DNA from 2 places in the Nocardioides sp. NPDC127514 genome. Region 2 is predicted to be linked to the other one. Evidence: riboswitches for the same ligand, from Rfam matches in the RefSeq annotation. Region 2 holds a riboswitch; the other holds the start of a gene.

Region 1 (3,848 bases), on a different contig from region 2:
CGGATCGCCATCAGGCCGGCGAACTCACCCTGCGAGCCGGCGTTCGGCTGGATGGAGACCTCGTCGTAGCCGGTGACCTCTGCCAGCCAGCCCTCCAGCTCACCGACCAGACGCGTGTAGCCGGCGGCGTCCTCGGCGGGCACGAACGGGTGCAGGTCGGCGAAGCCGGGCAGCGAGATCGGCTCCATCTCGGTGGTCGCGTTGAGCTTCATGGTGCACGAGCCGAGCGGGATCATGCCCTTGTGCAGCGCGTAGTCGCGCGCCGCCAGCTTGTGCAGGTAGCGCAGCATCTGGGTCTCGCTGTGGTGCGCGTTGAAGACCTCATGGGTCAGGTAGTCGGTGGTGCGCAGCAGGCCGTCAGGCAGCGCGCTGGCCGTGGTGCGGTCGATCTCGTCCAGGTCCGCACCCGCGACGCCGAAGGCGTTGAGCACGGCCGACAGGGTCGAGCGAGTGGTCGCCTCCGAGGTCGAGATACCGACGGTGTCGGCGTCCACGAGACGAAGATGTACGCCGAAACGGCGCGCCGCGGTGACGACGTCTGCCGCCCGGCCGGGGACGGTGACACCCAGCGTGTCGAAGAACGTCTCCGAGACCAGCGGGAGCCCGGCCGACTTGAGCGCGGCGGCCAGGACGGCGGCGTAGCGGTGGGTCCGGGTCGCGATCGTCCGCAGCCCGTCGGGGCCGTGGTAGACGGCGTACATCGAAGCGCCGACGGCCAGCAGCACCTGCGCGGTGCAGATGTTGGAGGTCGCCTTCTCGCGGCGGATGTGCTGCTCGCGGGTCTGCAGAGCGAGACGGTACGCGGGCCGCCCCTCGGCATCGACGGAGACGCCGACGAGACGACCCGGCAGGTGCCGCTCGATCCCCTCGTGGACGGCCATGTAGCCGGCGTGCGGGCCGCCGTAGAAGAGCGGGATGCCGAAGCGCTGGGTGGAGCCGACGACGACGTCGGCGCCGAGGGTGCCGGGCGCCTCCAGGACGGTGAGCGCGAGCAGGTCGGCGGCGACGACGGCGAGCGCACCCCGCTCGTGGGCGGCGTCGATGATCGGCTTGAGGTCGGGGACGCGACCGGAGGCGCCGGGGTACTGCACCAGCACGCCGATCACGTCGCCCTCGGGCAGACCCTGCGAGAGGTCGGCCACGACGACCTCGAGGCCCATCGCCTCGGCACGCACCTTCACGACCTCGATCGACTGCGGCAGGGCGTCGGCGTCGATGACGAACGGACCGGAGCCCTTGCGGTTGGCCCGGTGGACCAGCGCCAGCGCCTCGGCGGCCGCGGTGCCCTCGTCCAGGAGCGAGGAGTTGGCCACCGGGAGGCCGGTCAGGTCGCCGACCATGGTCTGGAAGTTGATGAGCGCCTCGAGGCGGCCCTGGGAGATCTCGGGCTGGTAGGGCGTGTAGGCGGTGTACCAGCTGGGGTCCTCGAGCACGTTGCGACGGATCACCGGCGGCGTCACGGTGGCGTGGTAGCCGAGCCCGATCATCGCCTCGCCGGGCTTGTTGGAGGCTGCGATCTCCCGCGCCAGCGACGCGACCTGCGCCTCGCTCAGCGCGGCCGGCAGGTCCAGCGACTCGACCGAGCGGATCCCGGCCGGGACGGCGGCGTCCATCATCGCTGCTACCGAGTCGTACCCGAGCCGCGCGAGCATGGTCGCCTCGTCGGCGGCCGAGAGTCCGACGTGGCGCGCCACGAACGGGGAGGCGGCGTCGAGCTCGGACAGAGTGGGCGTGTCGGACACAGTGGCTCCTGAGGGCATCTAAGACAACTCGTACGCCCTCCCCCTCTGTCACCGCACCTGCGCCGCTTCAGAGTTGCCTGGTCCGCACAGTCGTGGATGCCTGAGAGTTTCCGGGGAGGAATTGCCCCTTCGGCGCCCCTTCGAGAGGAGCTCTCCCGTGCGGGATGGTCAGCACCTCCAGCATAAACGACACGACCCCGAGGCCCCGCCTCTGCGGGGACCTCGGGGTCTAGTGTTACGTGACGTTTACTAGCCTGCGTTGCGCGCCGCGCGGCGGGCGGAGAGCTCGTCGGACATCGAGGCGACCTGCTCGCCGTCGTCGGTCGTACGCTCGCTGGGGAGCTCGGAGAGCGTGCCCTCGATCTCGCGCCAGACGCCACCGATGGCGATCCCGAAGACGCCCTGCCCGCCCTGGAGCAGGTCGATGACCTCGTCGTTGCTGGTGCACTCGTAGACCGAGGCGCCGTCGCTCATCAGGGTGACGCGGGTCAGGTCGTCGGTGCCTCGCTCACGCAGGTGCTGCACGGCAGCGCGGATCTGCTGCAGCGAGATGCCGGCGTCGAGGAGCCGCTTGATGACCTTGAGGATCAGGATGTCGCGGAAGGAGTAGAGCCGCTGGGTGCCGGAGCCGGTCGCCCCGCGCACGCTCGGCTCGACGAGACCGGTGCGCGCCCAGTAGTCGAGCTGGCGGTAGCTGATCCCCGCAGCGTTGCAGGCCGTCGGCCCGCGGTAACCGGTGTCGCTCGGCAGGGGCGAGACATCGTCGGTGAAGAGAAGGCCCTGCTCGTCAGCCTGCTCCGCCGCGCGTTGCGCGTCGTCGGCGCCGTGCCCGGGCTTCTGCTCGTGGTCGAACACGATGTCCTCCATCGTCTACTCCGTTGTGCGTAACTCCACTCGGGGAATGAACGGCTGCGGCGGGGGGACCACATCGTTGGAGTTACAACAGAGACAACTACAAGGTAAGCGCCGCAAGGGCCCTGGTCAAAGAACCCCCTCCGGCGTGTCGTCCGGGCTAACCCTCAAGTAGAGCCTGAGGCTTTCGACGCCTGGCGGTCGCCACGAGCGCGGTCAGCACCAGGACGCCGGCCCCGACGAGGAGAGATGCCTGCATCCCCGGGAGCGTGAGGATCCCGGACGCACCGGCCCCCAGACCACCGAAGACGGCGACCGCGATCGCGCCGCCCGTCTGCCGGAACGTGCTCAGCGCACCGGTCGCGACACCCACGCGGGCGGGCTCGACGGCGTCGATCAGGTCGGCGGTGACGAGGGTGATCGCCAGTGCGCCGCCGGTGGCGAGCGGGACGAGCAGCACCAGGACCAGCCAGACCGGCGTCGTCGTCGTCAGCAGGAGCAGGGCGAGCATTCCGACCGCGAGGATCAGCTGGCCGCCGACGATCAGCGGGCGCCGGCCCACGACGTACGCCAGGCGCGGCGCCACGACGTTCGCGCAGGTGGTCATGGCCGCCGGAATGACGAACATCAGCCCGGCCTCAGCACCGCTCCAGCCCCGCACCTGCTGGTAGTAGAGGCCGAGCAGGAAGATGCCGCCGTAGAACCCGAAGTTGATGCCGAACCCGGAGACCAGCGCGACCGCGACCCTCCCCTGAGCCACCAGCCCGAGCGGGAGCACCGGCGCGGCCGAGCGACGCTCCACCACGACGAAGGCGACGGCCGCCGAGACGGCTACCGCTGCCGCGAGCAGGGTGGGCGCGTGCCAGCCGGTGTGACCGGCCTCGATGACGGCGTACGTCAGCGCCGACAGCGCGAGCACGGCGAGCGCCTGGCCAGGGAGGTCGAGCGGTGCTCGGCGCCGCACCGCCCGGATCCGCAGACCGGCCAGCAGGGCGACGATGAGGATCCCGACCGGAACGTTGACCAGGAACACCCAGCGCCAGCCGGCGTACTCGCTCAGCAGGCCTCCGGCCACCGGCCCCAGCGCCATCGCCGCCGATCCGCCGATCGTCCACACGGCGATAGCCTGCCCTCGGGCCCGCGCGTCGTCGTACGCCACCCGGACCAGCGCCAGCGACGCCGGCATGACCAGCGCGGCGGCAGCACCCTGCAGCACCCGGGCCGCGATGAGCGCCGGCATCACCGGAGCGGCCG
Region 2 (3,848 bases):
GACCCGAACAGCTCGGCCCTCACCCGCGTGACCGCGTCCACGAGACCATCCGCGACGAGGCCGTCGACGAACGTCTTCGCGGCGCGCATCGGCCCGACGGTGTGGGAGGACGAGGGCCCGATGCCGATCGAGTAGAGGTCGAAGGTGCTCAGGGCCATCGCCACGACCGGTGCCGGGGCGCCGCTGAGGTCAGCGGTCACGACGGTTCACTCCTCGATCAGAGCGTCGTAGGCCGCGGCGTCGAGCAGCTCGGGAGCACCGGAGACGCGCATCTCGAAGAGCCAGCCAGCGCCGAACGGGTCGCTGTTGATCAGCGCCGGGTCGGCGACGACGGCCGCGTTGATCTCGAGGATCTCGCCGTCGGCGGGCGCGAAGAGGTCGCTGACCGACTTGGTCGACTCCAGCTCACCGCAGCTCTCTCCCCCGGTGATCTTGGTGCCGACCTCGGGCAGCTCGACGAAGACGATGTCGCCCAGCGCCTCGGTGGCGAAGGCGGTGACGCCGACGCGCGCGACGTCGTCTCGGATCTCGATCCACTCGTGCTCGGCGGTGTAGGACAGGTGGGTCGGGTTGCTCATGGCTGCGCTCATCTCTCGGCTCATTTCTTGGAGTAGAAGGGAAGATCGACGATCTCGGCGTCCTCGCGGCTGCCGCGCACGTCGACGTGGACCTTGGTGCCGGCGGCGGCGAGGTCAGGCCGGACGTACGCCATCGCGATGGGACGTCCGAGAGTCGGCGACGGGGAGCCGCTGGTGACCACGCCGATCTCGTCGCCGGTGGCCGGGTCCACGACGGCGTAGCCCGCCCGCGGAGAGCGGCGACCGGCAGCCACCAGGCCGACGAGCACGCTGCGCGGGCCCTCGTCGCGGCGTACGGCCAGGGCGGCGTCGCCGACGAAGCCGTCGGGCTTGTCGAAGACGACGACCCGGCCGAGACCGGCCTCGAAGGGGGTCGTCTCGCGGTTCAGCTCGTGCCCGTAGAGCGGCATGCCGGCCTCGAGCCGGAGAGTGTCGCGGCAGGCGAGCCCGGCGGGCTGCAGGCCGTGCGGCGTACCTGCCTCGGTGAGCGCCTCCCAGACGGCAGCGGCCGACGAAGGCGCGCAGTAGATCTCGAAGCCGTCCTCGCCGGTGTAGCCGGTGCGGGCGAGCAGGGCCTCGACCCCGGCGACCGTGCCGGCGTCGATGGCGTAGTACTTCAGGGAGGAGACGTCCAGGTCGGTCACAGCGGCCAGGATCGCCGCCGAGGCGGGGCCCTGGACCGCGATCAGCGCCCACTCCGCGGAGGCGTCGTGGACCGCGGCACCGAACCCCTGGGAACGCTCGACCAGCGCCGGAGCGACGACACCGACGTTGCTCGCGTTGGCGACGACCAGGTAGCGCTCCTGCTCGAGCCGGTAGACGACCAGGTCGTCGATGATGCCGCCGTCCTCGGCGCAGATCATCGAGTAGCGGGCGCGGCCGATGCCGATCGCCGAGGGCCTGCCGACCAGGGCGTGGTCGAGGGCGCGTCCGGCCTCGGGGCCGGTCACCTCGATCTCGCCCATGTGGGACAGGTCGAAGAGGCCCGCGGTGGTGCGTACGGCATGGTGCTCGGCGGTCTCCGAGCCGTAGCGGACCGGCATGCTCCAGCCGGCGAAGTCGGTGAACGAGGCGCCGAGCGCCTGGTGGATCGCGTGCAGAGGGGTAGGGACGGGTGAGGTCATGTGTGCGGGAGGCTCCCTGGTGGTGGGTGCCGACAGCGGCACCCGTGGACGGGTGACCTCCCCGCTCTGTCATCGCTACCTGAGAGCTTCACCGCCCGATGGGGGCGATTTGCACCGTGGGTGCAGGATCCAGCGGATCCTGTCTTTCCAGAGGTCGCCTCACCACAGCGGTCATGGGGCCTGAGAGATTCTGGGGAGGTTTGCTCCTTCGGCGCCTCACCCCGGATGGGCAAGGACTCTCCCGCTGCGGTTCAAGTGGCGGATGTGAAGTTGTGCGGCAAACCTAGGTGTGGCCATCTCAGCCGTCAAGATGACGACCTACGATGGCCCGATGCCACCGACCAGCACCAGCAGCCGGGTTCCCGTGGTCATCCTCACCGGTCATCTCGGGTCGGGTAAGACCACGCTGCTCAACCATCTGCTGCGCCAGCCCGGCGCTCGGGTGGGCGTGGTCGTCAACGACTTCGGCGACATCAACGTCGACGCCGGGCTGGTCACCGGCCAGATCGACGAGCCGGCCTCGATCGCCGGGGGCTGCCTGTGCTGCCTGCCCGACGCCGGTGGTCTCGACGACGCTCTCGAGAAGCTGACCCACCCGCGGCTCGCGCTCGACGTCGTCATCGTCGAGGCCAGCGGGATCGCCGAGCCCGGCACGCTGGCCAAGCTGGTCCGGTTCAGCGGTGTCGAGCGGGTACGCCGCGGTGGGCTCATCGAGGTCGTCGACGCCGCCTCCTACTTCGAGACCCTCGACGACGGCAGGGGCCCGGCGCCGGTCCGGTTCGCGGCCGCCTCGCTGGTCGTGATCAACAAGACCGACCTGGTTCCGGCTGCCGAGCGGGACGAGGTCCTGGCGCGCATCGAGCGACGCGTGCGCGAGCACAACCCCGAGGTCCACATCGCGTACGCCGTGGGTGGCCGCATCGACCCGCGGCTCGTCTACGACGCCGCCGTGCCCGAGGACCCGCCCGACGAGCTGCCGATCGCCGCGCTGCTGCGCGAGGCGGCCGCCTCGCACGAGGCTCATCAGCATGCCCGGGCGGTCACCGTGACGACGCCGGGCACCATCGAGCCGGGTCGACTGGTCGACCTGCTCGAGGAGCCGCCGGCGACGGCGTACCGGGTCAAGGGGACCGTCGCCGTCGCGACCGGTCAGGGACCGCGCAGCTACCACGTGAACCTGGTCGGACGCAGCGCCCACGTCGCCGCGGCCAGGCGGACACAGGACGCGACGAGCGAGCTCGTGGCGATCGGCCTCGAGCTCGAGACCGACTCAGTCCGGCTGGACCTTGCCGATGCCCTCGCCCCGGCCGAACGACCGAGCACCGAGGGTCTTCGCCGGCTACGCCAGCTGGTCCGCGTCAGTCTCTGAGACCGAGGTCCATCCCCGGACCCGATGGACAGTCGCCGTCTTCGGGTGGGATCCGGTGGGCGGCCCGATCTCGAAGAGGTCGATCATCAGGAACAGCGGGTAGGTCGGAGCCTGGGGAAGACGTCGTACGACGCGGCCTTCGCAGCCGATGACGGTCTCCTGCCCGTCCCAGATCGCCGTCCAGGTGTGGGCCCGGGTCGCGTCGAACGGGACGGTGACCTCTGCCATGTCGGTGGTCAGGCGTGGGTCGTGGTGCGCCTTGACCCCCGAACGGGCGACCGTGGTCGCGCCGATCGCGTCCGCATCGATCTCGAAGAGGCAGATCTCCCCGGAGTCCTCACCGGAGAGATGCTCGGTGCCGACCAGCCATGCCGCGAGCATGCAGCCCTCGTCCCGGGTCGCGGCGACGGTCACGTCGACGCGACCGCGAGCGGGAGCGAACAGGAGCCGTTGCGGCGTCTCGGTCCGCACCACCAGCCCGTCCTCCCGGTGACGATGCGTTCCGCGTGCGGTGCCGACCGGACCGGAGTACGCGCCGGTCTGCAGGTTCGAGACCCGCAGCGGCGCGTCCTCGGGTCGCCAGTCGAGCTGGTCGGCCTCGATCCGCAGCTCGAGCGCACCCGGGAGGAGCCGGTAGCGAGCCTCGGACCGCTCCGGCGTCGTCCAGTGCGGCAGATAGTGCGGGATCCACCACTGCTCGGACAGCCCGCCGGAGAAGTCTTCGTCGAGATCCGGCCGCCGGGCCGGGGGCAGAGGCAGCTCATCGAGCGGCAGGAC

What was found. A riboswitch is a leader RNA that binds a small molecule or an ion and turns the genes downstream of it on or off. The one in region 2 is predicted to bind glycine.
Region 1: linked by a shared signal. The riboswitch ahead of gcvP (aminomethyl-transferring glycine dehydrogenase) and the one ahead of gcvT (glycine cleavage system aminomethyltransferase GcvT) in region 2 are both predicted to bind glycine.

The regions. Positions count from the first base shown of each region.
Region 1 covers NZ_JBEORF010000036.1:11,574-15,421, reverse strand. Annotated here, with positions in the region: gene gcvP (aminomethyl-transferring glycine dehydrogenase) at 1-1,760, opposite strand, end outside; glycine riboswitch at 1,820-1,910, opposite strand; gene ABTX24_RS25000 (MerR family transcriptional regulator) at 1,992-2,609, opposite strand; gene ABTX24_RS24995 (MFS transporter) at 2,755-3,848, opposite strand, start outside.
Region 2 covers NZ_JBEORF010000028.1:71,640-75,487, forward strand. Annotated here, with positions in the region: gene ABTX24_RS21620 (L-serine ammonia-lyase) at 1-158, opposite strand, end outside; gene gcvH (glycine cleavage system protein GcvH) at 207-578, opposite strand; gene gcvT (glycine cleavage system aminomethyltransferase GcvT) at 599-1,702, opposite strand; glycine riboswitch at 1,759-1,859, opposite strand; glycine riboswitch at 1,861-1,956, opposite strand; gene ABTX24_RS21635 (CobW family GTP-binding protein) at 2,034-3,071, shown strand; gene ABTX24_RS21640 (hypothetical protein) at 3,042-3,848, opposite strand, start outside.